Regions from separate parts of the Kitasatospora sp. NPDC093806 genome, predicted to be linked through region 2. Evidence: predicted binding sites of a transcription regulator. Region 2 holds the regulator's gene; the other holds the start of a gene.

Region 1 (15,431 bases), on a different contig from region 2:
GGCGGGGACGAGCTGCTGGTGGTCACCACGGACGAGGTGAGCGAGGCGGCCGAGCGGCGACTGCGCGCCGTGGACAAGGGCGGCAAGCTGGCCGACTGGCTGCACGGGCGGGGCTGAACGGTCTCGCGGGGCTGAGCGGGCGGGGGCGGCGGGTGTGACGGGGGCGGCTCCCGAGGTGGGTGGGACAACTTTGGAGCCGCCCTGTACAGTGGAGGCAAGCGCGCCATCTACGCGCGTATAGCTTTACTGGTTGACACACCCCCAGCATCTGCCTGATGCAGAGTTGGCGCGACCGCTCGGCGGCCGCGGTCCGGCCTTCGGCGAGCACGCCGGCCGGCCCGGTATCTACCCCGGTCGACGCGCGAGAGGACGACTCTCGGCGCCGTCGGGGCTTTTTCATGCCCTGCCGCGCTACCAGGCAGCAGGAAGGACCGACCGTGACGGCCCGCCGAACGGTCGACGACACCACCTCCGGGCACGCCCTGCCCGGCACCCCGGAGCACCCCGCCGAGGCCGCGCCCGCGCGGGTCGGCTACGGCGCGCTGCTGCGCACGCCCGGCGCCTGGACGTTCCTGACGCCCGCCTTCGCGGCCCGGCTGCCGTACGCGATGCTCAGCCTCGGCATCCTGCTGCTGATCCGCGACACCCACGGCTCCTACGGCACCGCCGGCACCGCCGCCGCCGTCTCGGCCGTCGCCCAGGCCCTGATCGGCCCGCAGACCGGCCGGCTGGCCGACCGCTTCGGCCAGACCGCCGTCCTGGTGCCCACCGTCGCGGTGCACGCCGTCTCGGTCGGCGCGCTGATCGCGCTGGCCCTCGGGCACGCCCCGGTCTGGGGCCTCTACCTCGCGACCGCCGCAGCCGGTGCCTCGGTGCCGCAGATCGGCGCCATGGCGCGGACCCGCTGGGTGGCCAAGCTCTCGGCCGACGGCGCGCCGCCGGCCAAGCTGAACACCGCCTTCGCCTTCGAGTCGGTCACCGACGAGTTCACCTTCGTCATCGGCCCGGTGCTGGCCGCCGCGATCGCCAGCGCCGTCAACCCGGCCACCGGGCTGATCACCGAGGCCGCGCTGACCGTGGCCGGCGGCCTCGCCTTCGCCGCCCAGCGGCGCACCGCGCCCGCCCCGCACGTGCCCGTGCCGGGCGAGCGGCGAGTCTCCGCGCTGGCCTCGCCGGGCGTCCGGCTACTGGCCGGCGTGTTCCTGGGCGTCGGCTCCGTCTTCGGCGGGATGCAAGTCTCGGTGACCGCGTTCACCGAGGCGGCCGGGCAGCCCGGGGCCAACGGCACCGTGTACGGGATCTTCGCCGGCGGCTCGATGCTGGCCGGTGTGCTGTACGGCATGGTCGCCTGGCGGCGGGCCGCCCGGCACCGGCTACTCGCCAGCTACGCGCTACTGGTGGTCGGCTGCTCGACCCTGTGGGCGATGCCGAACCTGGTCTCGCTGACCATCGCCGGCCTGTTCTGCGGCCTGGCCATCGCACCGACCCTGATCACCGGCTACACCCTGGTCGAGACACTGGTCGAGGACGGCGCCAAGACCGAGGCCTTCACCTGGCTGACCGGGGCCATCGGACTGGGCCTGGCGGTCGGGGCAATGGTGGCCGGGCAGCTGATCGACGGACACGGGCCGTCGGCCGGGTTCCTGGTGCCGGTGGCCGGCACCGGGCTGGGGCTGATCACGCTGGTCGCGCTGCGCGGACTGCTGGTTCCGCCGGTTGCCGCGGGCGCCACGGGTGCTGCGGGCACGCCCAGCAAGGTGGTCGCTGGCTCGCCGGAGCGGAGCGCCGCGCCGCAGCTGGTGGGCGCCGCCAAGGGCTGAGCGGGCGCGGTCCGCCGGGCCCGGGCCCGACTCATCTCACATTCGAGTCGCTGGACTGATCCAGCGGAATGCCGCATCATTGAGGATCGTTAGCACTCATCAGCCGAGAGTGCCAGGAGGAAGACAAGTGCCCACGTACCAGTACCAGTGCACCGAGTGCGGCAACGGCCTGGAGGCGGTGCAGAAGTTCACCGACGAGCCGCTGACCACGTGCCCCGACTGCCAGGGTCGGCTCCGCAAGATCTTCTCGGCGGTGGGCGTGGTCTTCAAGGGCTCCGGCTTCTACCGGACCGACAGCCGCTCCTCCTCCAGCAGCTCGGTGAGCGGCGGCTCCTCGTCGTCGTCCTCCACCGGCTCCTCCTCGTCCTCGACGACGGGCTCGTCCTCCTCGTCGACCCCCGCCGCGAGCCCGGCCCCGGCGGCCGGCTGACCTCCGGCAGCACGGACCACCGAACGGCCCGTCGACCCGCCTCCACGCGGGTACGGCGGGCCGTTTCGCATTCCCGGAACCGCGTCGGCTCACCCGGTCGGCCGATGGATTCACCCGGCCGGGCGACACGGATTGTCCACAGCCCCGGGTTGTCCACAGCTGGGGAAAAGAAAATCCCGGCGGGCGCGCGGACCGCCCAGAGTGTGGGTCACCAGCAGTCGCCGACCACGCGAGGTACCCGTGCAGACCAGCCCGCTCTCCGCTCACCCGCTTTCCCCCCGCCCGCCGGCGATCCCGCCGCTGCCCGCGCCGAGCGTTCCGCCGCGCCGGCCGGTCCCGGCGTTCCCGCCGATCAGACGCGGTGCGGGCCGGCGCCACCGGCTCCGACAGGCGCTCCGGCTCAGGCCCGGATCGACGGCCGCCCTCCTGCTGCTCGCGGCGGGCGCGCTCGTCCTCGGCCCGGCCTGGGCGGGCCCGCCGGCACCGGGAGCGGCGCCCCCGGTCGGCCGATCGGGTTGTCAATCGGAGCGGGGGCAGGATCACCCGTAACCGGAAAACGACTTCGTCGTTCACGCGGCATGAAAGGCTTCAAGGAATTCCTGCTGCGTGGAAACGTCGTCGAACTGGCCGTCGCCGTGGTCATCGGCGCCGCCTTCACCAACATCGTCAACGCCTTCGTCAAGGGCGTGATCAATCCGATCGTCGGCGCCTTCGGAGCCAAGGACCTCGCGTCCTACAGTTCCTGCCTCAAGGGGCCCTGCGAGGTGACCGCGGCCGGCGAGGTCACCTCCGGCATCCTCGTCCTCTGGGGCGGCGTGCTGAGCGCGGCCCTGCAGTTCCTGATCACCGCCGCCGTCGTCTACTTCTGCCTCATCCTGCCGATGACCCGGTACACCGCCAGGCGCAAGACCCTGGCCGAGGTCCAGGCCGAGGCCGAGGCCAAGGAGGTCCTGCTGCTTACCGAGATCCGCGACGCCCTGGTCACCCGGGCCCGCTGAGTCCCCCCGCCTCGCGGCCGTCCGCGCGATCAGTCGCCGTGGTGCGGTGGGCGTTGGCTCAGGTACCAGTCCAGACCCCGCCCACCGCTCGCCCCGGCGCCGGGGCGCTCGCCCCAGCCGGCGTCGGTGTCGTCCCCGGACTGCTGGTCCAGCGGGTCCCGGAACACCAGCCGGGCCTTCGCCGCCCGCTCCTGCGCCGCCTGCTCCTCCACCGTCTTCTTCTCCTCCGCCGCCACCGTCTCCTCCAGCACGCTCGCCGATCCCCCGCCCGTTCCTACCGCTCCCCGACTCCTACAGCCTAGAAGCAGCCGCCGGGACGACGGCGGGCCCGGTGCGGACCCGCTCCGCACCGGGCCCGGCGAACCCGCCTCCCGCTCTCCCTCACGCCCGCCTTCCGCTCTCCCTCACGCCCGCGTCACGCGGCCTCGAAGCCCGCGTGGTCGGCGATCTTCTTCAGCTCGGCCAGCGCGTGCTTCTCGATCTGGCGGATCCGCTCACGGGTCAGGCCGTGCTGCTTGCCCACCTCGGTGAGGGTGCGCTCGCGGCCGTCCTCCATGCCGTACCGAGAGCGGATGATCGAGGCCGTCCGGTCGTCCAGCCGCCCGATCAGACCGTCCAGCTCCTCCCGGCGGAGCATGACCATCACGGCGTCCTCCGGGGACGTCGCCCCGGTGTCCTCGACCAGGTCGCCGAACTGGGTCTCGCCCTCGTCGTCGACCGACATGTTCAGGCTGACCGGGTCCCGGGCCCAGTCCAGCACGTCCTTGATCCGGGCCTCGGTGGTGTCCAGCTCGGCCGCGATCTCGGCCGGCTCCGCCTCCCGGCCCAGCTCCTTGGACTTCTCCCGCTGCACCCGCCGGATCCGGCCCAGCTCCTCGACCAGGTGGACGGGCAGCCGGATCGTGCGCGACTGGTCGGCGATCGACCGGGTGATCGCCTGCCGGATCCACCAGGTCGCGTAGGTGGAGAACTTGAACCCCTTGGCGTAGTCGAACTTCTCGACCGCGCGGACCAGGCCCGCGTTGCCCTCCTGGATGAGGTCCAGCAGCGGCAGCCCGCTGCGCGGGTAGCGCCGGGCCACGGCGACCACGAGACGGAGGTTGGACCGGATGAAGACGTCCTTGGCGCGCTCGGCGTCCTCGGCTATCGCCTCCAGCTCCTCGCGCCGCATGCCCTCGGGGAGCTCGTCGCCGTCCAGCAGGTGCTGGGCGTACACGCCGGCCTCGATCCGCAGCGAGAGCTCGACCTCCTCGGCGGCATCGAGCAGGGGCGTCCTGGCGATCTCGTCGAGGTACATGCCGACCAGGTCACGGTCGGCTTCAAGGTTGGTCGGGCGGGCCGCGCGAGTCCGGTCGGCCCTGTCGCGAACGACGGCACGGGTGGCCATGCTTGCTCCCTTTGCTGGATTTGCCGAGGTCTTCCTGCCTGCCCCGACAGGCAAGAAGTGGGGGCCCCGCGGGGCCTCGCACGTAACGATCCAACGAACAGAATCCGGACAACATTCCCAAGTCGCTCAGGATTCTTCCGATGATGCAGTATCCTGCCGGTTTTCGCCCCGCGTCCGCACGGAGCGTGACCACCCGGGCACCGGCGGGAGCTCACTCCGGGACCGTCGCGGCGCACCCCCGCGCGCCCCTCCCCTCCACTGAACCCCGCGGACACCACCCGCGTTCCCGCGCGGACCGCGCCCACGCCCGAGCGCGCGCACGTCCTCCGCACAAAAGATGCCAAATCGCTATCACCACAGTGCTCGATCGGTGCGGGCGACTGGGAAGGTGTCAGCCATGCACCTGACCAACAGCTCGCCCACCATCACCCCGCGTGATCGCCACCTGCTCCGGCACACGGCACTCGCGGTCTGCTGCGCCGCGCTGTTCGCCGCCCTGGCGACCCTGGTGCAGACCGGCTGGGAGCCGCTCTCCCGGCTCGACCACGGGTTGGTGGACTCCCTGCACCGCTACGCCACCGACCACACCGTCACCACCGCCTCGGTGCAGATGTTCTCCGACATCGGCGGCACCATCACCATGCGCACCGTGCTCGGCCTGCTCGCCGGCTGGCTCTGGCTGATCGGCGCCCGGACCCTGGCCTGCTGGGTGGTGGCCCAGACCCTGATCGGCTGGGCCGGTCAGTGGGCGCTGAAGCTCGCCTTCGACCGCCAGCGCCCCGACTTCCCCGACCCGGTCTCGCACGCCGGCGGTCCGGCCTTCCCCTCCGGCCACGCGATGGCCTCGGCGATCACCTGCGCCGTGCTGGTCGGCCTGCTCTGGCCCCGGGCCCGCCGCGCCGGGCGGATCACCGCCTGCTCGATCGCCGCGCTGACCGTCCTCGGGATCGGCGCTTCCCGGGTCGTCCTCGGCGTCCACTGGCCCAGCGACGTCCTGGGCGGCTGGCTCGCCGCCGGCATCGTCCTCGGCACCGTCACCGTCCTGGTCGAACTCGTCCGCCCCGGCGCCCTCGCCCGCGACGTCCGCCGGGTGAACTGGCGCACCCGCCCCCGGGTCCAGCGCGTCCTGGTCTCCCCCACCCACCGTCCCCGCCCCACCGGAGCCCCGGCCGAGGACCCCGCCGCCGACCACCCCGACGAGCTCCTCCGCTGACACCCCCTCACCCGCCCGGCCCCCGACCACGAGAACGCCGCAGGCCCTCCACCCGGATCCGGGCGGAGGGCCTGCGGCGTGCGTTCGTGCTGTGCCCCATGCAGGATTCGAACCTGCGACACCGGCTTTAGGAGAGCCGTGCTCTATCCCCTGAGCTAATGAGGCGGGGACGACCGCTGACAGCCTAGCGGATCGGTACGCGGACGGTTGTTGGTAGCGGATGCGGGTGGGCGGGGGTCGGGTGACCATGGAGCACGGCGACCAGGTCGGGAGGACGGACCCGTGAGCGAGCAGCCGGCCGGGCGGCGGGCGGGGTGGAAGGCGCGGTGGAGGCGGCGGTCGGCGGAGCTGGCCGAGTTCGGGCGGGGGCTGCCCGAGCAGGTGCCGCTGGTGGGGCGGGCGTTGCGCCAGCTGCTCCGGGTCAATCTGCTGGACTGCGCGACCCGGTTGGCCGCCCAGGCCTTCCTGAGCGCGCTGCCGGCGCTGTTCGTGGTGGCGGTGTTCACCCCGGCGGCGGTGCGGGAGGGGGTGCTGCGCTCGCTCCGCAAGGAGCTCGGCTTGCAGGGCGAGGCGGCGCAGTCGGTGCAGCAGCTGCTGGGGAGCGGGCACGAGCAGGAGGCCGGCTTCGGGGTGATCGGCGCGCTGGTGACGCTGTTGTCGGCGACGGCGCTGAGCCGGGCGATGCAGCGGGTCTGCGAGCGCTGCTGGGAGCTGCCGAAGGCGGGGACCCGGGTGGCGGCCTGGCGCTGGCTGGTCTGGCTGGCGGTCTGGCTGGTCTGGATGGTGTTCCAGACGCCGGTCCGGGAGGGGTTCGGCGTGGGCGGCTGGCTGGGGCTGCCGCTGATCTTCCTGGGTTCGACGGTGCTGTGGTGGTGGACCCAGCACCTGCTGCTGGGCGCCCGGGTGCGCTGGCTGCCGCTGCTGCCGGGGGCCGTGCTGTGCGGGGCGGCGGTGGTCGCCCTGGGGGTGGCCTCGCGGTTCTACCTGCCGGGCGCGATGTCCCGCAGCATCGGCCAGTTCGGCGCGTACGGGGTGGTGTTCACCGGGCTGTCCTGGCTGATCGTCATGTTCACCGGGCTGACGCTGGCGATCGCGCTGGGCCGGGTGCTGGCCGAGGAGGAGCCGGTGGCGCGGCTGCTGGGCACCCGCACCGCGCCCGGCCGCTGGGGCGGCGCGCGGCTCTGAGGAGCGAAGGGGCTCCGGGTGGAGCGGGAGGTGTCCCGCCCCACCCGGGGCGACGCCTCAGAGCGCCCGGGTCAGCCGGTCCATGATGGACGGCGGGGCCAGGTCGGCCTGGAGCACCACCGGCACCTCGACCTTGTTGTCGCCCTCGCCGGTGCGGAGCACGCCGACCTTGGTGCCGGCCGGCAGGTGGTGGGCGATCTTCAGCGGGTCCAGCACCAGGGTGCCGGTGATGCCGGGGAAGCCGGCCACCGTGAGGTCCTGGGCGGCGACCACCGGGACGGTGCCGCCGAGGCCGTCCTCGACCCGGCCGACCACGTCCCCCTGCTTGGCCAGGGTCTGCCCGGTCAGCCCGTTCTGGGCGGCCTGGATCTGCTTGGCGCTGACGGTCTGGACGATCTTCAGGATGCTGGGCTCGGCGGCGGTGGCCGGCTGGCCCAGGGTGACGCCGAGGATCAACCGCCGCACACCGGCGATCTCCTTGTAGGCGGCCCACATCAGGCAGCCGCCGGCCGGGGTGCTGGAGCCGGTCTTCACGCCGATGATGCCGTTCTTCGGGGAGATCAGCGTGTTGGTGTTGGAGATCTTCTGGTTGTTGAAGTTGGTGTCCGGGGTCGAGACGATCTGCCGGAACACCTCGTCCTGCATCACCTGTCCGGCGAGCTTCAGCTGGTCCTTGGCGGTGCTCTTGGTGTCCGGGTTGTAGCCGGCCGGGTCGGTGTAGGTGGTGTTGGTCATGCCGAACTTCGCGGCGGTGTCGTTCATCTTCTTGACGAACGCCTCCTCGGAGCCGGAGTCCCAGCGGGCCAGCAGCCGGGCCACGTTGTTGGCCGAGGGCAGCATCAGCAGTTCCAGCGCCTGGTACTGGCTGATCTGCTGGTTCTCGGTCAGCGTGACGCGGGACTCGTCGACGTTGCCGGACTCCTGGGCGGCCTGCTTGTCGACGGTGATCTTGGGGCCGCTCTCCCCCTTCTTGAGCGGGTGCGCCTGGAGGATCAGGTAGGCGTTCATGACCTTGGTGACGCTGGCGATCGAGGCCGGCGTCTCCGGGCCGGAGCTGCCCAGGCCGCCCACCCCGACCACCTCGGCGGCGGACTGGCCCTTGGCGGGCCAGGCGAGGTCCAGCGGGTCGCCGGTGAAGCCGTAGCCGCCAGCCGCGGTCAGCCTCACCTTGTTGTCCGGCAGCGGGCGGAGCAGCTGCGCGGTGACCGCCGCGCCGAGCAGGACGGCGAGGAGCAGGGTCCAGATCGTGATCCGCTTGAGCGCGCGGCGCAGCGGCGAGACCGGGCGGGAGTTGAGCGTGGCCAGCACGTCCAGCGCCTCGGAGGTGGACTCCGGGAAGGGCGCCGGCACTGGCTCGGGGACGGGCAGCGGTTCCGGCCGCGGCAGCGGCGGCGCGGGCGGCACCGGTTGCGGGTCGGGGGTGGGCAGCGGCTCGGGTGCCGGGACGGGAGCGGGCCTGGGCGCGGGCTTCGGCGCCGGCCCGGGGGTCGGCAGCGGCTCCGGGTCGGGGGTGGGCTCGGGCTCCGGGTGCGGCTCGGGGACCGGCGCCGGGACGGGGTCCGGCTCGGGCAGCGGCTGCGGGGCGGGCGGCTCCGGGACGGTGCCCGCGCCGGGGGCGGCGACGGCCGGGGTGGCGGCAGCGGCGGCCGGGGTGGCGGGGGCGCGCAGGACGCGCAGGGCCCGGGTCCGTTCCGGGTTGTCCCGCTTCTCGAACTTCTCGGTGGGCGCGGGCCCTTCGGGCAGCGCCCCGGGCCCGGCCTGGTCCGTCCGACCGCCCTGCGCTGCCCGATCGGTCCGCTCGGCGCGGTCGCTCCGGTCGGCGCGGCCGGTCCGGTCCGCGCGGTCGGCGGGGGCCGCCGGTTCGGTCCGGATGGCGAGACGGGGGTCGACGCCGGTCGCGCGGACCGGTGCCGCGGGCGCGGCCGCGTCGGCCGTACCGCTCGCCGTGGCACCGGCGGGCCCGCGCAGTTCGGCGGGCAGCCGGAGGGCGGTGGTCGCCTCGTCGACGGGCAGCCGCAGGGCGGTGGTGGCCTCGTCCACCGGCATCCGCAGCATGGTCGTCCGGACGTCCGAATCCCGGACGCGCAGCTGCACGGTGGAGCCGGGCCGGACGGGTCCGGGCGCCCCGTCGGTGGACGAGCCATCGGTCGACGCCCCGTCGGTGGACGGGCCGTCGGCGGACGAGCCCTCGGCGTCGCCCGGCTCCGGCGTGCCGGCCGACCCGGCGGGCTGCCCGGCCGCCGAGTCCGCCGTCGCCGGGTCCGTGACCGCCGCGTCCGCGGCCTCCGGGTCGGCGGCCGTCGAGGTCCGTGCCCCGACCGCCGCGGCGGAACCGGCCCCTTGGCCGTCCCGTCCGCCGTCCCGCTCCCGCGTCCGCTCGCCGTCCCGCAGCACCCTGTCGGGGGACTCGCCCACGTAACCCAGCCTCCTCAACGCCCGGCGGGGCACCGGCGAACCCGATTTCGGGAAGCCGGTACCCCGCCCCGTGTACCTGTACAGTCTCCGCCACCGGTGACCGATCCGGTCGCCCCCACCCCGCCCGACCGGCGGTTATTGCCGTGGCACGGCCGCACCGCGGCCTGTTCAACGGTCAGACGTCCGGCCCGCCACGGCCGGTTCCCCGGCTCGATCGCAAGGTCACGATTCGGAGGCGTACTCGACAAGCCCGTGTGAGAGGCGTCACGCTGTTTCCCATCCACGCGGGGAGGCTTGGATGGGCAAGAGCCGCAGAACTGTTCCCGAGGAGCTCTTGCTGCTCGCTTTGGACCCGGCCACGGGCACCACGGCGCAGCCGCAGACCCTCGACCTAGGACTCGCCGGGGCACAGCTCGTCGAGCTGTCCCTGGCCGGACGGATCGTTCCGGAGGGCGATCGGATCGCCGTGGTGCTGCCACGGCCGACCGGCGACCCCACACTCGACCACGCGCTGGAGCTGCTGCGACGACGTGGCAGCCCGGTACGCGCCGCGCACTGGATCGGCGGGCCCCGGCTGGGGCTGCGGCAGACCTACCTGGCGCACCTGGAGCGGTGCGGCATGGTGACCGCCGTGCCGGGCCAGGTGTGCGGGGTGCTGCCGACGACGCGCTACCAGGCGTCCGACGACTGCACCAACGCCGCGATCAAGCAGCGGCTGGACACCGCGATCCGGACCGGCGTGCCGCCGGACCCGAGGACGGCCGCGCTCGCCGCGCTGGCCCACTCGGTGGGCCTGGGCAAGCACCTGTACCCGGGCAACGAGGGCCGGTCCTCGCGGTCCCGGCTGCGCGACCTGATCCGGTACGACCCGCTGGGCGGGATGGTCGCGCACGCCGTGATGGACGTGCAGAACGGCCTGCCGAGCCAGCAGAACCGTTCCGCCCAGGCGGGCTCGGCCCCGGTGGGGTCGGGCGGTCGGGCCGGCCAGCGGTCGGCGGCCGGACGCGGCGGCAGCAGCGGCAACGGCGGGCGGGTCCCGGCCTCGTCCCGCGTCGGCGTCCGCTGAGGCACCACCAGGGCCCACGGACGCCGGAGTCACCAACCACCCGCCCGCCGGGAGCGCGCCAGCGCGCACGGCGGCGCACACCGCACAGCTCGCGCCCCACGGGAGCGCCGAGCAACCGGCAGTGAGAAGGGGCGGTCGCCCGCGACGGAAGTCGCCGGGCGACCGCCCCTCCGCTGTACCCGGATACCCCCCGAAAGCCGGTCCGGCCCCCACCCGGACCCCCGGCCGCATACCGCCCCCGCACGTGCCACCAGCACCTGCGCGGCCCCCGGACCGCGTCCACACCACACCCGCACCACACCCGTCACACCGCCGCAGCACCGCCGGACCGCGCCGTGGCGCCCCTTACCACTCGGAGGTGCCCACTGTCTCGCCGAAGCGCTAATCCGATGATCTGTTCTACTGCGCTCCTGGGATTTCCCGGCGCCGACCTGATCCGGGGTGACATGCTGCTCAACGCAAGGGGGGTTGATCCCGATTTCCACAGTGTTCCGAGGACTGCCGTTCCAACGATCACCAGAGGTCCGACCGGAGGTCGACGTGTCCGCGAACATCAATCCCACGGTGCGCCGCCGGCGCCTCGGCTCGGAGCTGCGCAAGCTCCGCGAGGGGCTCAACATGACCGCCGAGGAGGTGGCCGGCCGGCTGATGGTCTCCCAGTCGAAGATCAGCCGACTGGAGAACGGCCGTCGCAGCATCAGCCAGCGCGACGTCCGTGACCTCTGCGACGTCTACAACGTCAGCGACGAGGCGATGCGGGCCAGCCTGATGGAGATGGCCCGGGAGTCCCGGCAGCGCGGCTGGTGGCACGACTTCAACGACATGCCCACCCCGTACAGCGTGTACATCGGACTGGAGGCGGAGGCCTCCTCGATCCGCGCCTACGAGTCCTCCTTCGTCCCCGGCCTGCTGCAGACCGAGCAGTACGCGCAGGCCGTGGTCGAGGGCACCCAGCCGGACACCGACGCGCTCGCCGTCCAGCGCCGGGTGCAGGTCCGGATGAAGCGTCAGGACCGCGTCCACGGCGAGAACCAGCTGGGCAGCCTCTGGACCGTGATAGACGAGGCGGTGCTGCGCCGCGAGGTCGGCAGCCGCGAGGTGATGGCCCACCAGCTGAAGCACATGCTGGAGTTGAGCCAGCGCCCCAACATCACCATCCAGGTCATCCCGTTCTCGCACGGCGCCCACCCCGGCATGACCGGGACATTCTCCCTGCTCGAGTTCCCCGAGTCAGCCGATTCCACGGTTGTCTACTTCGAAGGGGTGACGAGCGATCTCTACCTGGAGAAGGAAGCCGACGTGCGCCGCTATACCAGTCTCTACGACCACCTGCGGGCGGCCGCCCTCGGAGTGGCGGAGACCCGGACACTGATAGCGACGATTGAAGAGGGATACCACGGATGAGCACCACCTTCGAGAACGGGACGGCCTGGCGCAAGAGCAGCCATAGCGGTGGCAACGGCGCCTGTGTGGAGATCCGGGTGCCCGGCACCGACCTGGTGGCGGTCCGTGACTCCAAGGATCCGGAGGGGCCGCAACTGCGCTTCTCCGCCGAGGCCTGGAACGCGTTCGCCGCTTCGGCCGGTGCCGGGGTGTTCGGCGGGTTCTGATCACGGGCCGTACCGCCGCTCGGCCCAGGTGCCCGTAGCGGTGTCCGTCGTCCTCCCCCGGGGCGGCGGGCACCGCTACGGGCATCTGTGCGCCCCGGGTCATGATCCCGTCAAGCGAACCGTTGACGGGCCTCAGCCCAGGACGGGGTAGCGGGCCGACCAGGCCGCGCCCTCCGGGGTGTCCGCGCCGTGCAGCTCCGGCCCGTGCATCAGCTCCAGCACGAAGTCGTCGGCCAGCTCCAGCAGCGCCCCGCGCCCCTCCAGCCCGGCCACCAGCCCGGACGGCAGCGCGGTGTCCCCGTGCAGCACGCCCAGCAGGTTGCCGCAGATCGCCCCGGTGGAGTCGCTGTCCCCGGAGTGGTTGACCGCCAGCAGCAGCCCGGACCGGATGTCGTGCGCGACCAGCGCGCAGTACACCCCGATCGCCAGCGCCTCCTCGGCGACCCAGCCCTCCCCCAGCGCCTCGACCCGCTCGGCGGACGGCTCCCCCGCCCGGACCGCGTCCAGCGCCGCCCGCAGCGCCGCCGTGGTCTCCTCGTGCGCCGGCCGCTCGGAGAGCAGGGCGAGCGCCAGGTGGACGCCCTCCTCCAGGGTGCCGCCGCGGGCCGCGGTCTGGACGATCACCGCCAGCGCGCCGGCCGAGAGGTAGCCGGTGGGGTGGCCGTGGGTCAGCACCGAGCACTCCACCGCCAGCTGGAACACCAGGCTCGGCTCCCAGGTGGTCAGCAGCCCGAACGGCGCCGCCCGCATCACCGTGCCGCACCCCTTGGAGTGCGGGTTCTTCGGCGCCTCCACGGTACCGAGCCGCTCGGCGTCCGGCCCGGACAGGCCGGAGAGGCAGGCCTGGCCCGGCGCCCGCTGCGCGTACAGCCACTCCTCGCGGCCGAGCCAGCCGAGGTCGGCCCGGCGCTCGTCCGGCCCCCAGTCCCGCTGGGTGACGGCCCAGCGCAGGTAGGCGCGGTGGACGTCGGTGGGCGGGTGCCAGCTGCCGGTGTCCCGGCGGATGTGGGCGCGTATCAGCCCGTCCAGGGTGAACAGCACCATCTGGGTGTCGTCGGTGACCGCGCCGAGCCGCCCGTACGCGGGGACGTAGCCGGTGACGCCGCGCGGGCCGTGCGCGGCGCGGATCTTCTCCAGCGACTCGAACTCGATGCCCGCGCCGAGCGCGTCCCCGATCGCCCCGCCGAGCAGACAGCCCCGCACCCGGCTGCGGTAGTCCTGCTGCTGTGCGCGTGACCACAGTGGCATCACGACGGGCGCCTTTCGTCCGGAAGCGGGCGGGCCGCGCGACGCACGGCCGGTCGCGCGCCCTCGCACTGTATTCGAATGCCCGAACGGCCAGGCAGGGTTCCCGCTCCACCGGATCGCCACGCACTGTTCAGCCCGCCGTCGGGCCGCCCGGGTTTCGCGCTCCGGCGACGGCCTGGACCCGCCGCCGCGCCGCCCGCGCTCAGTCCACCAGCGGCAGCAGCGCCGGCAGGTGCCCGTCCGAGGCCAGCGCCGCGGCCAGCCGCTCGGCCGGCACCTCGCCGTAGGTGGTGGTGCGCTGCCGGTGCGGACGGCCCGCCGCCTCGGCGATCGCCTGCAGCTCCCGGACCGACTTGTAGCTGCCGTACGCCGACCCGGCCATCCGCGAGATGGTCTCCTCCATCAGCGTGCCGCCCAGGTCGTTGGCGCCCGAGCGGAGCATCTCCGCCGCGCCCTCGGCGCCGAGCTTGACCCAGCTGGTCTGCACGTTGCGGATGTGCGGGTGGAGCAGCAGCCGGGCCATCGCGACCACCGCCCGGTTGTCCCGCGCGGTCGGGCCCGGCCGGGCGATGCCGGCCAGGTAGACCGGGGCGTTGGTGTGGATGAACGGCAGCGTCACGAATTCGGTGAAGCCCCCGGTGCGCTGCTGGATCTCCGCCAGCAGCCGCAGGTGGCCGACCCAGTGCTTGGGGGTGTCCACGTGGCCGTACATCATCGTGGACGAGGAGCGGATGCCCAGCTCGTGCGCGGTGGTGACGACCTCGACCCAGGTCGCGGCCGGCAGCTTGCCCTTGGTGAGCACCCAGCGGACCTCGTCGTCGAGGATCTCGGCGGCGGTGCCCGGGATGCTGTCCAGGCCGGACTCCCGGGCGCGCGCCAGCCAGTCCCGGATCGACAGGCCGGTCCGGGTGGCGCCGTTGACCACCTCCATCGGCGAGAAGGCGTGCACGTGGATGCCGGGCACCCGTTCCTTCACGGCGCGCGCGATGTCGAAGTAGGCGGTGCCGGGCAGGTCGGGGTGGATGCCGCCCTGCATGCAGACCTCGGTGGCGCCGACCTCCCAGGCCTGCGCGGCCCGGTCGGCGACCTGCTCCAGCGAGAGGCTGTAGGCGTCCGCGTCGGTGCGGCGCTGGGCGAAGGCGCAGAACCGGCAGCCGGTGTAGCAGACGTTGGTGAAGTTGATGTTCCGGGTGACGCAGTAGGTGACCTCGTCGCCGACCGCGTCGCGGCGCACCGCGTCGGCGATCCGGCAGAGCGCGTCCAGGGCCGGGCCGTCCGCCTGGAACAGCGCCAGCGCCTGTGCGTCGGTCAGCCGGGTCGGGTCGTCGGCGGCCACCGCGAGGGCCGCCCGGACCTCGGCGTCCAGCCGCTCGGGGGACCCGGTCGGGCCGGGGACGGCCGAGGCGGCCTGCTCGCGCAGCACCTCCCAGTCGCCGTAGACGTCCTCGAAGTCGGCCCGGCGGTCCCCGGTCCGGCCCTCGGTGTCGATGGTGCTGTGCAGGTCGGTGCGGCCGTACGACTCCGGCAGGTCCTCCGGCTCCTGCCAGGGGCGTCCGGTGACCACCGCGTCCGGGCGGGCCAGGCCGGTCTCCGGGTCGGCCAGCGCGCGGACGTGCGGCAGCACCCGCGGGTCCAGCCAGGGCTCGCCGTGCCGGACGTACTCGGGGTAGACGGCGAGGCGCTCGCGCAGCTCGAAGCCGGCCGCCGCCGAGTGCTCGGCCAGCTGCTCGATCTGCGGCCAGGGGCGCTCGGGGTTGACGTGGTCGGGGGTCAGCGGCGAGACGCCGCCCCAGTCGTCGATGCCGGCCCCGATCAGCCGCGCGTACTCGCCGTCCACCAGGTTCGGCGGGGCCTGCAGGCAGGCGGACGGGCCCATGATGTGCCGGGCCACCGCGACGGTGGCGACCAGCTCGTCGAGCTCCGCGTCCGGCATGCCGCGCATCGCGGTGTCCGGCTTGGCGCGGAAGTTCTGCAGGATCAGCTCCTGGACGCCGTGGTACGCCCGGGAGACCCGGCGCAGCGCGAACAGCGACTCGGCCCGCTCCTCGTGGGTCTCGCC
Region 2 (15,431 bases):
TCGCCGAGAACGCCGCCCAGCTCGCCAAGATCGTCCCCGCGCTGGACCGGCTGCCCGAGCTGGAGACCGTCGTCCTGTTCGACGCGCCCGCCGAGGCCCCCGAGGCCGGCCGGCTGAAGGTGCTCAGCTTCGCCGAACTGGAGCGGCTCGGCGCCGAGCACCTGGCCGAGCGGCCGGACGCCGTCGAGAAGACCGTCGCCGCGCTCGACAAGGAGCAGCTGGCCACCCTGATCTACACCTCCGGCACCACCGGCCGCCCCAAGGGCGTGCGCCTGGTGCACGACTGCTGGGCGTACGAGGGGCGGGCCCAGGAGCTGACCGGGCTGCTGGCCGCCGACGACGTGCAGTTCATGTGGCTGCCGCTGTCGCACGTGTTCGGCAAGACGCTGATCTCCGGGCAGATCGCCACCGGGCACGTGATGGCGCTGGACGGCCGGGTCGACCGGATCATCCACAACCTGCCGGTGATCCGGCCGACCATCATGGCCTCGGCGCCGCGGATCTTCGAGAAGGTCTACAACGGCATCGCCGGGAAGGCCCGCGCCGAGGGCGGCGCCAAGTACAAGATCTTCCTGTGGGCGGCGGCCACCGCCCGCGACTACGCGCGCACGGTCCAGGAGAACCGGGTGGCCACCGGCGTCGGGAGCGCCCCGCTGGGCCTGCGGCTCAAGCACGCGCTGGCCGACAGACTCGTGTTCGCGAAGATTCGGGCGGCGTTCGGCGGGCGGCTGCGCGGGGCGGTCTCCGGTAGCGCCGCGCTGGCCCCCGAGATCGGCTACTTCTTCGTCGGCGCCGGGGTGCCGATCCTGGAGGGCTACGGCCTGAGCGAGACCAGCGCCGGCTCCTGCGTCAACCGGGCCGAGGACATCCGGGTCGGCACGGTGGGCCGTCCGCTGCCCGGCACCGAGGTGCGGATCGCCGAGGACGGCGAGATCCTGCTGCGCGGCCCGGGCATCATGCGCGGCTACCACAACCTGCCGGAGAAGACCGCCGAGGTGCTGGAGGCGGACGGCTGGTTCCACACCGAGGACATCGGCGAGCTGTCCCCGGACGGCGTGCTGCGGATCACCGACCGCAAGAAGGACATGTTCAAGACCTCCGGCGGCAAGTACGTCGCGCCCAGCGAGGTGGAGGGCAAGTTCAAGGCGGTCTGCCCGTTCGTCAGCAATGTCCTGGTGATCGGCGCCAGCCGCAACTTCTGCACCGCGCTGATCGGCCTGGACGAGGCGGCGATCATGCCGTGGGCCGCCGAGCACGGCCTGGCCGGGAAGTCCTACGCCGAGGTGGTCGCCGACCCGCAGACGCACAAGCTGATCGACGGCTTCGTGCAGCGGCTCAACGGCTCGCTCCAGCGCTGGCAGACGATCAAGAAGTTCCACCTGCTGCCGCGCGACCTGGACGTCGAGCACGGCGAGCTCACCCCGAGCCTGAAGATCAAGCGCCCGGTGGTCGAGCGGACCTACGCGGACGCGGTCACCGCGATGTACGCGGGCTCCAACGAGGCCTGAGCCGCCCCCGTCCCGTACGGCCCGGAGGAACACTCCGGCCGTACGGGACAATGGGTGCATGCCCTCCGCACTCCCCGACGGCGAACCGGTGCCGTCCGACGGTTCCCTGCCCGCGCACGCCCTCGACGGGCTGGGCTCCCGGCCGTTCGGCTTCTACCTGCACGTGCCCTACTGCGCGAGCCGCTGCGGCTACTGCGACTTCAACACCTACACCGCCACCGAGCTGCGCTCCTCGGGGGCGGTAGCCTCCCAGGAGACCTACGCGGACAACGTGGTCGCCGAGATCCGGCTCGCCCGGAAGGTCCTCGGCGGCGCCGACCTGCCGGTGCGCACCGTCTTCCTCGGCGGCGGCACCCCCACCCTGCTGCCCGCCCGCGACCTGGTGAAGATGCTCGCCGCGATCCGCGACGAGTTCGGGCTCGCCGAGGACGCCGAGGTCACCACCGAGGCCAACCCGGAGTCCGTCGACCCCGCCTACCTCGCCGAACTGCGGGCCGGCGGCTACAACCGGATCTCCTTCGGCATGCAGTCCGCCCGCCCGCACGTGCTGAAGCTGCTCGACCGCCACCACACCCCCGGCCGCCCCGAGGCCTGCGTCGCCGAGGCCCGCGCGGCCGGCTTCGAGCACGTCAACCTGGACCTCATCTACGGCACCCCCGGCGAGTCCGACGACGACTGGCGGGCCTCCCTGGACGCCGCGATCGGCGCCGGGCCGGACCACGTCTCCGCCTACTCGCTGATCGTCGAGGACGGCACCAGGCTCGCCGCCCGGGTCAAGCGCGGCGAACTGCCGATGATCGACGACGACGTGCACGCCGACCGCTACCTGATCGCCGAGGAGGCGCTCGCCGCCGCCGGCTACTCCTGGTACGAGGTCTCCAACTGGTCCACCACCCCGGAGGGCCGCTGCCGGCACAACGAGCTGTACTGGACCGGCGCCGACTGGTGGGGCGCCGGCCCGGGCGCGCACAGCCACGTCGGCGGCGTCCGCTGGTGGAACGCCAAGCACCCGGCCGGCTACGCCCGGGCCCTCGCCGAGGGCCGCACCCCGGCCCAGGGCCGCGAACGGCTCACCGCCGAGGACCGCCGGGTCGAGCGCGTCCTGCTCGAACTGCGCCTCGCCGAGGGCATCCCGCTCGACCTCCTCACCGCCGCCGGCCGCGCCGCCGCCACCCGCCACCTCGCCGACGGCCTCCTCGCCCCCGACACCTACGCCCAGGGCCGCGCCACCCTCACCCTCCAGGGCCGCCTCCTGGCGGACGCGGTGGTACGTGACCTGGTGGACTGATAGTCGTTAACGTGGTGTCAGCCGTCGGAGGGAGCGCGCAATGACCGCCATCGATGACCGGATGACTGGGATCTTCGAAAACCTGGAGGTCCCGGAAGGCTTCAAGGCCGAGCTCATCAGGGGGGAAATCGTGATGATGGCAGGGCGTGACATGGTCCACAACCTCATCATCCGCGCCATCCAGCATCAGACACCGTACGACCGGTGGAACGCCCTGACCACACAGGACGTGGCCTTCGTTGGTGCGGTCAGCGAGCCCCAGCCGGACCTGGTCGTGTTCGAACGCGGGGCGGTCGAGGAGTCCGGGCGGTTGCTGTCCGCGTCCGCAGTGACGCTGGCGGTCGAGGTGGTCTCCAAAACCAGTGTGTTCCGCGACTACCGGACCAAGCGGGAGCTGTACGCCGAGGGCGCGATCCCCGTGTGCCTGATCGTCGATCCGATCAAGGGCCTGTGCGTCCTGCTCACCGAGCCGACCCGGGCCGCCGCCTCGGGGCTGCCGGACTACGTGGTCGAGCGGACCACCAAGTTCGGCGAGCCGGTGCCGTTGGATCTGCTGGGTATCACGCTTGACACCACGGAGTTCCAGCCCTATTCCTGATCCGGCTGGGTGACGAAGTCGATCAGTTCCTCGACGCGGCCGAGGAGCTCCGGTTCCAGGTCCTTGAAGGAGTCGACGGCGGCGAGGATGCGCTTCCAGGCGGCGGGGGTGTTCTCGGGCCAGCCGAGGCGGCGGCAGGTGCCGAGTTTGAAGTCCTCGCCGCGCGGGACGGCGGGCCAGGCGGGGATGCCGACGGAGGCGGGCTTCACGGCCTGCCAGACGTCGATGTAGGGGTGGCCGACGACCAGGACCGCCGGGCCGGTGACCCGGGCGGCGATCCGGTGCTCCTTGGTGCCGGGGAGCAGGTGGTCGACCAGGACGCCGAGCCGGCGGCCGGGGCCGGGGGCGAAGTCGGCGACGATCGCGGGCAGGTCGTCGACGCCCTCCAGGTACTCGACGACCACGCCCTCGATCCGCAGGTCGTCGCCCCAGACCCGTTCCACCAGCTCGGCGTCGTGCCGGCCCTCGACGTAGATCCGGGACTCGCGGGCGACCCGGGCCCGGGTGCCGGGGACGGCGACCGAGCCGGAGGCGGTGCGGCCGGGGGTGCGGGCGGGGGCCGGGCCGGTGGGCCGGACCAGGGTGACGACCCGGCCCTCCAGCAGGAAGCCGCGCGGGACCAGCGGGAACACCCGGTGCTTGCCGAACCGGTCCTCCAGGGTGACGGTGAACCCCTCGGCGGTCTTCTCGCAGCGCACCACCGCCCCGCAGTAGCCGGTCGCCGCCTCCTCGACCACCAGGTCCCGCTCGGCCGGCACCTCCGGGGCGGGGGCCTGCTTCTTCCACGGCGGGGTCAGGTCGGGTCCGTACGAGCGGCTGCGCATGTCCCGGAGTCTACGAGGCGTCAGCCCGTGAACGGCGAGTTCAGCACCAGGATCCCGGCGATCCGCGCCCGCAGGGCGGCGGAGTGCGGCAGCGGCACGGGGTCGGCGCCGCGTTCCGTCCGCACGCCCCGGTCGGCGAGCACGTACACCATCCGCAGCGTGCGCAGGGTGTTGGAGACGACGGCGGGCACGGCGCCGGTGGTCGCGGACGGGCGGCGCGGCGGCTGCGCCGCGATCGGGTCGAGCCAGTCGAGCGCCTGGCGTTCGGTCAGGTCCGGCCGGGTGAGGATCTGGGCGACGGCGCGGCCGAGCCGGTCGTCCTCCATGGCGTCCAGCACGTGGTCGGTGGGGGCGAGCAGCCGGGCGGTGACCAGGTCCAGCAGCGGGGTCGGGTCGGCGAGCAGGGGGCCGCGGCCGAGGGCGGCCAGCAGGTCGGCGCCGTGCGCGACGGCGTGCAGCCAGCCGAGTTCGGGGTCGAAGCCGCGCAGGTCGGTCTCGCCGACGTACCAGTGGGCGAAGGCCTCCAGCCAGGCCGGGCGGTAGGCGCCGAGGTCGACGAGGTCGGCGAGGACGAGCGGGGCGAAGGTGCGGGCCTGGATCTCGGGGTCGGTGAGGCGTTCGGCCATCTCGTCGCCGAGCGCGAGGCGCTGCTCGGGGGTGAGGAGGGGCACCCAGCGGCACAGCTGTTCGTAGGCGAGGCTGTCGCGCACGTGCGGGTCGGGCGAGCGCAGGGCGGCGCTCACGGCGGCGAGGGTCTCGGGGGTGGGGTCGGCGGACTCGATCGCGCTCCAGTTGATCACGGGCGGACCCTAGGGGGAGCGCGCCGGTGGGGCCACCGGATTTTCACAGCCCGGGGGCGCCCCAGACCGGGAACCAGCGGGTGAGGTCCTTCTCCAGCCGCAGGTCGTTCCCGAGCAGCGCGTTGACCTGGAGCTCCAGCGGGCTGTCGCGCTTCTCCGCGCCGCCGGGCAGCGGCGCGAAGGGGTAGAACGCGGCGCGCTTGTACAGGTAGACCAGGGCCAGCGGCCGCTCCCGGGCGTCGCGGAAGCCGATCAGCGAGCAGAGCAGCTGCGGGCCGAAGCCGTTGGCCTCCAGTTCGCTGTTGACCGCGTGCAGGTCGTTGACGAGTTCCGGGAGCTCCTCGGGGGCGTGCCGGGCGAGCAGCCAGGAGTAGCCGTAGGCGTCGGTGGACGCCTCCACGGGGACGCCGCCGCGGCCGGTGTCGGCGTCGAGCAGGGCCCGGACCTGCCGTTCGACCTCGTCGAAGGCGCCGCCCTCGACGGAGGCGAAGCAGACCGAGCCGATCCCGGTGGGCCGGAAGCCGGCCCCGGCTTCGAGGGTGAGGGCGGCGGAGGGCACGCCGAACAGCTGGTCGAGGTCGGGTTTGACGGGCTTGGTGCGGCCGAACAGCGCGTCCAGGATTCCCACGGCGGTCCTTTCCCGGGGCGGGGGCGGGGGAGGGGTGTCTCAGTGGCCGAGCCGGGTGGAGATCTCGGCCAGCTGGGCCAGTCGCTTCTCCAGCGTCGGGTGGGTGGAGAACAGCTGGGTGGCGGCCTCCCGGGCGCTCAGCGCGGGGGCGAAGTAGAAGGCGTTGTAGGCCTGGGCCTGCCGCAGGTCCTTGGTCGGGATGGCGGCGATCTGGCCGGTGACCTTGGTGAGCGCGGAGGCGAGCGCGCTGGGCCGGCCGGTGAGCTGGGCGGCGGCCCGGTCGGCGGCCAGTTCGCGGTAGCGGGAGAGCAGCCGGGTCAGCAGGAAGCTGATCGCGTACACGGCGACCGACACCAGCGGGATGACCAGGGCGGCGATCGCGGCGTTGGAGTCGTTGTTGTTGCGGCCGCCGAGGAAGCCGCCGTACATGGCGATCCGGGTCATCGCGCCGGCCAGCACGCCGAGGAAGCCGGCCACCGTCATGACGGCGACGTCCCGGTGGGCGACGTGCGACAGCTCGTGGGCGAGCACGCCCTCCAGCTCCTCCGGTTCGAGCCGGCGCAGCAGGCCGGTGGTGACGCAGACCACCGCGTTGTTCGGGTTGCGGCCGGTGGCGAAGGCGTTCGGCATGTCGGTGTCGGTGACCGCGACCCGGGGTTTGGGCATGTCGGCGAGCGCGCAGAGCCGGTCGACGGCGCCGTGCAGCTGCGGGTACTGCTCGGGGGTGACGGGGCGGGCGCCCATCGCCCGTTCGGTGATCTTGTCGCTGAACCAGAACTGGGCGACGAACAGGCCGCCGGAGATCAGGACCACGATCGGCCAGGCGCCGCGCAGCAGCACGATCAGCAGGCCGGTGAATCCGACGTACAGCAGGCCGATCAGGAACATCGTCCCGACCATCCGGCCGGTCAGGCCGCGGTCCGGGGCGAATCGGGTTGGCTGGCCCGGGCTCGACATCGCTGGTCCTCCGTTCGCCGTCCGCTTTCGATGCTGCCACCCGGCCGGGCCGGCGGCATCACCCGCGCGGCGCGGATTGCGGGCAGGATCACCCCGGCCGGGCCGTTCCTGCCGTCGGACCCGGGCCTTACACTGGCAGGTACGGTTCTGGCACTCGTGTGTTCAGAGTGCCAAGACCGGGGCCTTGCCGGATCGGCTCGAACCGCTCGGAAACGGACACATGTCACAACGGACAACGCGTGCAGACGGAGGTGCGTGCCCCATGGCCGGTGAGGTCCGCCAGCTCGACGACCGCAAGCTCGCGGTGCTTCGCGCGATCGTCCAGGACTACGTGGGGACGGAGGAGCCGGTCGGCTCCAAGGCCCTGGTGGAGCGGCACAACCTCGGGGTCTCCCCGGCGACCGTCCGCAACGACATGGCGGCGCTGGAGGAGGACGGCTTCATCCACCAGCCGCACACCAGCGCCGGGCGGATCCCCACCGACAAGGGGTACCGCCTGTTCGTCGACCGGCTGGCGGAGGTCAAGCCGATGAGCGCGCCCGAGCGGCGGGCGATCCGGCACTTCCTGGACGGCGCGGTGGACCTCGACGACGTGGTCGCCCGTACCGTGCGGCTGCTGGCCCAGCTGACCCGCCAGGTCGCGGTGGTGCAGTACCCCTCGCTGACCCGTTCCACGGTGCGGCACATCGAGCTGGTGGCGCTGGCCCCGGCCAAGGTGATGCTGGTGCTGATCACCAACACCGGCCGGGTCGAGCAGCGGATGGTCGACTGCCCGGGCTCGGTCGGCGAGACCGTCCTGGCGGACCTGCGGAGCCGGATCAACACGCGGGCGGCCGGCCAGCGGCTGCCGGACGTGCCGGGGCTGCTGGAGGAGCTGCCCGCGCTGTTCGAGGCGGCCGACCGGCCGACCGTCTCGACCGTGCTGGCGACGCTCTTCGAGACGCTCGCCGAGCAGAACGAGGAGCGGATCATGCTGGCCGGCACGGCCAACCTGACCCGCTTCGGCCACGACTTCCCGCTGACCATCCAGCCGGTGCTGGAGGCGCTGGAGGAGCAGGTCGTCCTGCTCCGCCTCCTGGGTGAGACCGCGGACGCGGGGATGACGGTCCGGATCGGCCGCGAGAACGCCTACGAGGGGCTGAATTCCACCTCGATCGTCTCGGTCGGTTACGGTTCGGGCGACGAGAGCGTGGCCAAGCTGGGTGTGATCGGTCCGACCCGGATGGACTACCCGGGCACAATGGGGGCGGTGCGAGCGGTGGCACGGTACGTGGGCCAGATCCTGGCCGAGTCGTAGGAACGGGTGCCGTTAAAAGACTTAACGGCGCCCTGAATCGCAAGCACTCTTACAGGCGGAACAAGCGGAGCATTTGGTGGCCACGGACTACTACGCGGTACTCGGCGTCCGACGGGATGCGGGGCAGGACGAGATCAAGAAGGCGTTCCGGCGCCTGGCACGCGAACTGCACCCGGACGTCAACCCGGACCCGAAGACGCAGGAGCGGTTCAAGGAGATCAACGCCGCCTACGAGGTGCTCTCCGATCCGCAGAAGCGCCAGGTCTACGACCTCGGCGGCGACCCGCTCTCGCCGAACGGCGGGGGCGGCGCGGGCGGCTTCGGCGCGGGCGCGGCGGGCTTCGGCTTCTCCGACATCATGGACGCCTTCTTCGGCGCCGCCTCCGGCCAGCGCGGCCCGCGTTCGCGGACCCGGCGCGGCCAGGACGCCATGATCCGGTTGGAGATCACCCTGGAGGAGGCCGCGTTCGGCACCACCAAGGAGCTCCAGGTCGACACCGCCGTCACCTGCACCACCTGCAGCGGCGAGGGCGCGGCCCCCGGCACCTCCGCGCAGACCTGTGACATGTGCCGCGGCAAGGGCGAGGTCTCCCAGGTCACCCGGTCCTTCCTGGGCCAGGTCATGACCTCCCGGCCCTGCCCGCAGTGCCAGGGCTTCGGCACCGTCGTGCCGACCCCGTGCCCGGAGTGCGCCGGCGACGGCCGGGTCCGCGCCCGCCGCACCCTGACCGTCAAGATCCCCGCCGGTGTCGACAACGGCACCCGGATCCAGCTGGCCGGCGAGGGCGAGGTCGGCCCCGGCGGCGGCCCGGCCGGCGACCTGTACGTGGAGATCGCCGAGACCACGCACGCCGTCTTCCAGCGCCGCGGCGACGACCTGCACTGCACGGTCACCATCCCGATGACGGCCGCCTCGCTCGGCACCCAGGTGCCGCTGCAGACCCTGGACGGGCTGGAGGAGGTCGACATCCGGCCCGGCACCCAGTCCGGCCAGTCGATCCCGCTGCACGGGCGGGGCATCACCCACCTGCGCGGCGGCGGCCGCGGTGACCTGATAGTGCATGTCGAGGTGCAGACGCCCACCAAGCTCGACGCCGAGCAGGAGGAGCTGCTGCGCCGGCTCGCGGTGCTGCGCGGCGAGGAGCGGCCGTCCGGCCAGTTCGCGCCCGGGCAGCAGGGGCTGTTCTCCCGGCTGAAGGACGCCTTCAACGGCCGTTAGCCGTCCCGCAGGGGGGTGCCGAGGCTTCCTCGGCACCCCTTTCGCGTTCCCGACCCCCTGTCCCGCTTCACCCCGCCCCCGGAGGTTCCCCGCATGACCGCGCCCGTGTTCGTCGTCGACACCGAGCGGATCGCCGCCGCCGCGCCGGGCGCGCTGGTCCGGCTGGACGGGCCGGAGGGCCGGCACGCCGCCGCCGTGAAGCGGTTGGAGCCGGGCGAGGCGGTCACCCTGGCCGACGGGCTCGGCCTCGGCGTGGACGGCACCGTCGCGGCGGTGCACGGCAAGGACGCGATCGAGGTGGCGGTGGCCGCCGTGCGCCGCGAGCCGGAGCCGGCGCCGCGGATCGTCGTCGTCCAGGCGCTGCCCAAGGGGGACCGCGGCGAGCTGGCCGTGGAGACCATGACCGAGGTCGGCGTGGACGTGGTCGTCCCGTGGTCGGCCGCCCGCTGCATCACCCAGTGGAAGGGCGAGCGCGGGGCCAAGGCGCTCGCCAAGTGGCGGGCCACCGCGCGGGAGGCCGGCAAGCAGTCCCGCCGGCTGCGCTTCCCCGAGGTCCGCGACCCGATGACGACCCGGCAGCTGGCCCCGCTGCTGGCCGCCGCCGCGTTCGCCGGCGTGCTGCACGAGGAGGGCGCCGAGCCGCTGGCCGGGGCCGCCCTGCCGGCCGCCGGGGACCTGGTGCTGGTGGTCGGCCCGGAGGGCGGGGTCTCCCCGGAGGAGCTGGCCGCCTTCGCCGAGGCCGGCGCGCGGCCCTACCGGCTCGGCCCGTCGGTGCTGCGCACCTCCACCGCGGGGGTCGCCGCGGGCGCGCTGCTGCTGGGCCGCACCGGCCGCTGGAGCTGAATCCCCCGCGATCCCCCGCAGGGGTTCGTGGTCGGCGAAAACCGGGCGCACCGGCGGGGTGCGTGCCTAGGGTGACGGGTGTGACCGAACCCGAGAGCACCTCCGCCGGCGCGTACCTGCGCCACCCGCACCTGCACGGTGACCGGATCGCCTTCGTCGCCGAGAACGACGTGTGGCTCGCCCCGCTGGACGGCGGCCGGGCCTGGCGGCTGACGGCCGATCACCTCCCGGTCCGCCGCCCCCGGTTCTCCCCGGACGGGCGGCACGTCGCCTTCACCTCCACCCGGGACGGCGCGCCCGAGGTGCACGTCGTGCTGGCCGACGGCGGCCCGTCCCGGCGGCTCACCCACTGGGGCGACGCGCAGACCCAGCTGCGCGGCTGGACGGCGGACGGCCGGCCGATCGCCACCACCGCCGCCGGGCAGGCCTCGCTGCGCCGCACCTGGGCGTACGCGGTGCCGCTGGACGGCGGCGAGCCGGCTCGGCTGCCGTACGGGCCGGTCGGCGGGCTGGCCTTCGAACCGGACGGCGACCGGGCGCTGCTGGTCTCGGCGTTCGGCGTGGAGCCGGCCTGGTGGAAGCGGTACCGGGGCGGGCGGACCGGCAAGCTGTGGATCGGCGCCGACCGCTTCGAGCGGGTCCACGCCGAGCTGGACGGCAACATCGAGTCGCCGCTCTGGGTGGGCGGGCGGATCGCCTTCCTCTCCGACCACGAGGGCGTCGGCGCGCTGTACTCCAGCCTCCCCGACGGCACCGACCTGCGCCGCCACTCGACCTCCCCGGAGGGCTTCTACGCCCGCAACGCCACCACCGACGGCACCCGGGTGGTCTGGCACGCGGCCGGCGACCTGTGGCTGCTGGACGACCTGGAGGGCGCCGAGCCGCGCCGGCTGGACGTCCGGCTGGCCGGTCCGCGCACCGGCCGCCGCCCGCGCCCGGTGCCGGCCTCGTTCTGGCTGGAGACCGCCGCCCCGGACCGCACCGGCCGGGCCGGCGCCGTCGTGGTGCGCGGCACCGTGCACTGGCTGACCCACCGGGAGGGCCCGGCCCGGGTCCTGGACGAGACGCCCGGGGTGCGCGGCCGGCTCGCCCGGGTGGTGCCGGGCTCCGGCGAGGACGCCGGCCAGGGCGTGCTGTGGGTGACCGACGCCGAGGGCGAGGACGCGATCGAGTACGCGCCCGCCGTGCTCGGCGCCGAGCGCCGCCGGCTGGCCGCCGGGCGGCTCGGCCGGGTCCGCACGCTGCTGGTCTCGCCGGACGGCAAGCAGCTGGCGGTCGGCTCGCACGACGGCCGGGTGCTGCTGGTGACGCTGGCCGACGGCGCCGTGCACGAGCTGGCGCGCAGCACCGACGGCGAGGTCAGCGGCCTGGCGTTCAGCCCCGACTCGGCGTGGCTGGCCTGGTCCCGGCCGACCCTCGGGCCGTGGTCGCTGCGCCAGATCGTGCTGGCCAACCTGGCCACCCGGACGGTCTCCGAGGTGACCCCGCAGCGGTTCATCGACACCTCGCCGGCGTTCACCGCGGACGGCCGGCACCTGGCGTTCCTGTCGGTGCGCAACTTCGACCCGGTGTACGACTCGCACGTCTTCGACCTGTCGTTCCCCAACGGCTGCCGCCCGTACCTGATCACCCTGGCCGCGGACACGCCGTCCCCGTTCGGGCCGCGCCGGGCCGGCCGGGCGGTCGGCGGCGAGGACGACGAGCCGAAGGGCAAGAAGGCCGAGGGCGAGGACGGCGCGGCCGACGCGCCGCCGGTGACCCGGGTCGACCTGGACGGCATCGCCGACCGGATCGTGCCGTTCCCGGTGGAGGGCGGCCGGTTCGGCAGCCTGCGGGCCGCCAAGGACGGCGTGCTGTGGACGAGGGTCCCGCTGGTCGGCGAGCTCGGCGACGAGGCGGCCTCGCTGGAGGACGAGCGGCCGCGCCCCACCCTGGAGCGCTTCGACTTCCGCAAGCGCCGGGCCGAGCAGCTGGTCGACGGCCTGGACGGGTTCGCGGTGAGCGGCGACGGCAGCCGGCTGGCCGTGCTGGACGAGGGCGAGCTGCGGATCGTGCCCGCCGACCACAAGGCGGCCGGCGAGGACGACGAGGTCGACGTCGACCTGACCCGGCTGCGGGTGACCGTCGACCCGGCGGCCGAATGGCGGCAGATGTTCGACGAGAACGGCCGTCTGATGCGGGACAACTTCTGGCGCCCGGACCTCGACGGGGTGGACTGGGCGGGGGCGCTGGCCCGCTACCGCCCGCTGGTGGAGCGGCTCGGCTCGCACGACGACCTGGTCGACCTGCTCTGGGAGGTGCACGGCGAGCTGGGCACCTCGCACGCCTACGTGGTGCCCTACGGCGCGCACACCGAGCCGGCCCGCCGGCAGGGCCTGCTCGGCGCGGACCTGGTCAAGGAGGGCGAGGTCTGGCGGATCGCCCGGATCCTGCCCGGCGAGTCCTCCGACCCGCGGGCCCGGTCGCCGCTGGCCGCACCCGGCGCCGCGGTCCGCGCGGGGGACGCGGTGCTGGCCGTCAACGGCCGCCCGGTCGACCCGGTGACCGGCCCGGCGCCGCTGCTGGCGGGCACCGCCGGGCAGCCGGTCGAGCTGACCGTGGCCGGCAAGGACGGCACCGACCAGCGCCACCCGGTGGTGGTGCCGATCGCCGACGAGGAGGCGCTGCGCTACCACGACTGGGTGGCCGGCCGCCGGGCGGTGGTGCGCGAGCTGTCCGACGGGCGGCTCGGCTACCTGCACATCCCGGACATGCAGACCACCGGCTGGGCGCAGATCCACCGCGACCTGCGCTCCGAGATGGCCCGCGAGGGCGTGGTCGTCGACATCCGGGGCAACCGGGGCGGGCACACCTCGCAGCTGGTGATCGAGAAGCTGGCCCGGAAGGTGATCGGCTGGAACGTCGCCCGGGACACCGCCTCGCCGGTGCCGTACCCGGCGGACGCGCCGCGCGGGCCGGTCGTCGCGCTGGCCGACGAGTACTCGGGCTCGGACGGCGACATCGTCAACGCGGCGATCCAGGCGCTGGGCATCGGCCCGGTGGTCGGCACCCGCACCTGGGGCGGGGTGATCGGCATCGACAGCCGGTACTCGCTGGTGGACGGCACCCTGGTGACCCAGCCGAAGTACGCGTTCTGGGGCGAGCGGCACGGCTGGGGCGTGGAGAACCACGGGGTGGACCCGGACGTCGAGGTGCCGATCGCCCCGCACGAGTGGGCGGCGGGGGAGGACCCGCAGCTCGCCGAGGGCGTCCGGCTGGCGCTGGCGGCGCTGGCCGCCACCCCGGCGAAGACCCCGCCGGTGCTGCCCTGGGAGTAGCCGGGCGACCCGCGGCGGAGTGGGAGGTCGGCCGGTCCGACTTCCCACTCCGGGGTGACGCCCCGGGCCGGGTACGATGCGGGGCTGATCTTGATCGACACCGCTCACGGGGGAGCAGATGGCACAGGGGTATCCGCAGGCACCCGCACCGGCACCGGGCCACTACGGCCCGCCGCAGCAGTACGGCCCGCCGCCGCAGCAGTACGGTCAGCAGCAGCAGTACGGCTACGGCGCCCCCCAGTACGGCGCCCCCCAGTACGGCACCCCCCAGTACGGCGCTCCCCACCACGGCGCGCCGCAGCACGCCCGGCCGCAGCAGCCGACGGTGCCCCGGCCGGCCGAGGCGGGCTCGATCCGCCGCTTCCTCGCCGCGACCGCCGACGCCGCGCTCGCCGCCGGTGCCGGCTTCGCCGCCGCCAAGGCGGCCGCCGGCCCGGACGGCAGCCCGGCCACCTACTTCGCCACCCTGCCCGCCGTCTTCCTGGCCGCCTCCTTCGCCAACCAGGTGCTGCTCACCCGCCTCACCGGCTTCAGCCTCGGCAAGGGCCTGCTGGCCCTGCGCTCGATCCGCCGTAAGGACGCGAGCCGTCCGCACACCTGGCGGCTCACCAAGCGCTGGCTGCTCGGCTTCGTGATCGTCGTCGTCGGACTGCTCACCGAGGACCCGGAGTCGGAGGGCACCGCCGTCGGGGTCCGGGTGGTCCGCCGCAAGCACCTGCGCGAGTACCGGCAGGCGACCGCCCGGCTCCGCTAGCATGCCGCCGTACGCCCCCGACCGACACCGCGAGGAGACCCCGATGGCCGGCGAGCCGCAGCCCGACTGCCTGTTCTGCAAGATCGTGGCGGGCGAGATCCCGGCCACCGTGGTGCGCAAGACCGACCGGATACTGGCCTTCCGCGACATCGCGCCGAAGGCCCCGGTGCACGTCCTGGTCATCCCGCACGCCCACTACCCGAACGCCGCCGCGCTGGCCGCCGCCGAGCCGGAGGTCGCCGGGGAGCTGCTCGCCGAGGCCGGCGAGGTCGCCAGGGACGAGGGCATCACCGACTACCGGCTGATCTTCAACACCGGGGCGGACGCCGGGCAGACGGTCTTCCACGCGCACGTCCACGTGCTCGGCGGCACGTCGATGACCGAGCGCATGGTTTAGGCCCTCTCTTGCGGATCACGCCGGGCGGTCGCCGCCGGAGCACGCACCTCGCCGGCTTGTCGTCGGTCGCCGATGCTCCGCATGGACTCCCTCCTCCGCACCGCCGATGCACGCACTCCAACGACGCCCGCTGATCCGACGTGATCCGAAAGAGAGGACCTGACCGGAGTGTCGCAGCGCGAACTCGTCGTCCTCGGCACCGCCAGCCAGGTCCCGACCCGGCACCGCAACCACAACGGCTACCTGCTGCGCTGGGACGGCGAGGGCCTGCTCTTCGACCCCGGCGAGGGCACCCAGCGGCAGATGCTGCACGCCGGGGTCTCGGCCACCCAGCTCACCCGGATCGCCGTCACGCACTTCCACGGCGACCACAGCCTGGGCCTGGCCGGGGTGATCCAGCGGATCAACCTGGACCGGGTCCCGCACCCGGTGGACGTCTACTTCCCGGCCTCCGGCGAGGTGTACTTCGAGCGGCTGCGGCACGCCACCGCCTTCCACGAGACGGCCGTGCTGCGCCCCCGCCCGATCGACGAGCCGGGCCCGCTGCCGGTGCCCGGCGCCCGGTTCGCGCTGGACGCCGTCCGGCTGTCGCACCCGGTGGAGTCCTTCGGCTACCGGCTGAGCGAGCCGGACGGCCGCCGGCTGGTCCCGGAGCGGCTCGCCGCGCTGGGCCTCGCCGGCCCGGAGGTCGGCCGGCTCCAGCACCAGGGCGCGCTGGAGGTCGACGGCCGGCGGATCACCCTGGACGAGGTCAGCGAGCCGCGGCCCGGCCAGCGGTTCGCCTTCGTCATGGACACCCGGCTCTGCGCGGGCGTGCACGAGCTCGCCGAGGGCGCCGACCTGCTGGTCATCGAGGCGACCTTCACCGACGCCGACGCCCGGCTCGCCGAGGACCACGGCCACCTCACCGCCGGCCAGGCCGCGAAGGTCGCCGCCGAGGCCGGCGCCCGCACCCTGGTGCTGACCCACTTCTCCCAGCGCTACCCGGACCTCGGCCAGCA

Evidence for each region. The regulator HrcA, encoded in region 2, represses chaperone genes, less so after heat shock. The targets are predictions, from matches to a motif close to TTNGCACTCNGNNNNNCNGAGTGCNAA.
Region 1: a site for HrcA is predicted at 1,910-1,936, ahead of AB0N76_RS18795 (FmdB family zinc ribbon protein). Genes of this name have one in related genera too.

The regions. Positions count from the first base shown of each region.
Region 1 covers NZ_JBFBDO010000035.1:31,797-47,227, forward strand. The annotation lists gene AB0N76_RS18785 (potassium/proton antiporter) at 1-117, shown strand, start outside; gene AB0N76_RS18790 (MFS transporter) at 483-1,820, shown strand; gene AB0N76_RS18795 (FmdB family zinc ribbon protein) at 1,948-2,250, shown strand; gene mscL (large conductance mechanosensitive channel protein MscL) at 2,829-3,248, shown strand; gene AB0N76_RS18805 (hypothetical protein) at 3,278-3,460, opposite strand; gene AB0N76_RS18810 (sigma-70 family RNA polymerase sigma factor) at 3,664-4,635, opposite strand; gene AB0N76_RS18815 (phosphatase PAP2 family protein) at 5,033-5,848, shown strand; tRNA gene AB0N76_RS18820 (tRNA-Arg) at 5,941-6,013, opposite strand; gene AB0N76_RS18825 (YhjD/YihY/BrkB family envelope integrity protein) at 6,131-7,033, shown strand; gene AB0N76_RS18830 (hypothetical protein) at 7,091-9,448, opposite strand; gene AB0N76_RS18835 (GPP34 family phosphoprotein) at 9,747-10,514, shown strand; gene AB0N76_RS18840 (helix-turn-helix transcriptional regulator) at 11,055-11,918, shown strand; gene AB0N76_RS18845 (DUF397 domain-containing protein) at 11,915-12,124, shown strand; gene AB0N76_RS18850 (ADP-ribosylglycohydrolase family protein) at 12,257-13,372, opposite strand; gene AB0N76_RS18855 (bifunctional FO biosynthesis protein CofGH) at 13,575-15,431, opposite strand, start outside.
Region 2 covers NZ_JBFBDO010000013.1:12,529-27,959, forward strand. The annotation lists gene AB0N76_RS10060 (long-chain fatty acid--CoA ligase) at 1-1,508, shown strand, start outside; gene hemW (radical SAM family heme chaperone HemW) at 1,567-2,796, shown strand; gene AB0N76_RS10070 (Uma2 family endonuclease) at 2,837-3,394, shown strand; gene AB0N76_RS10075 (DUF3097 domain-containing protein) at 3,385-4,218, opposite strand; gene AB0N76_RS10080 (DUF2785 domain-containing protein) at 4,239-5,018, opposite strand; gene AB0N76_RS10085 (hypothetical protein) at 5,062-5,646, opposite strand; gene htpX (zinc metalloprotease HtpX) at 5,686-6,603, opposite strand; gene hrcA (heat-inducible transcriptional repressor HrcA) at 6,866-7,900, shown strand; gene dnaJ (molecular chaperone DnaJ) at 7,977-9,119, shown strand; gene AB0N76_RS10105 (16S rRNA (uracil(1498)-N(3))-methyltransferase) at 9,213-9,962, shown strand; gene AB0N76_RS10110 (PDZ domain-containing protein) at 10,043-13,279, shown strand; gene AB0N76_RS10115 (RDD family protein) at 13,398-14,033, shown strand; gene AB0N76_RS10120 (histidine triad nucleotide-binding protein) at 14,077-14,430, shown strand; gene AB0N76_RS10125 (ribonuclease Z) at 14,599-15,431, shown strand, end outside.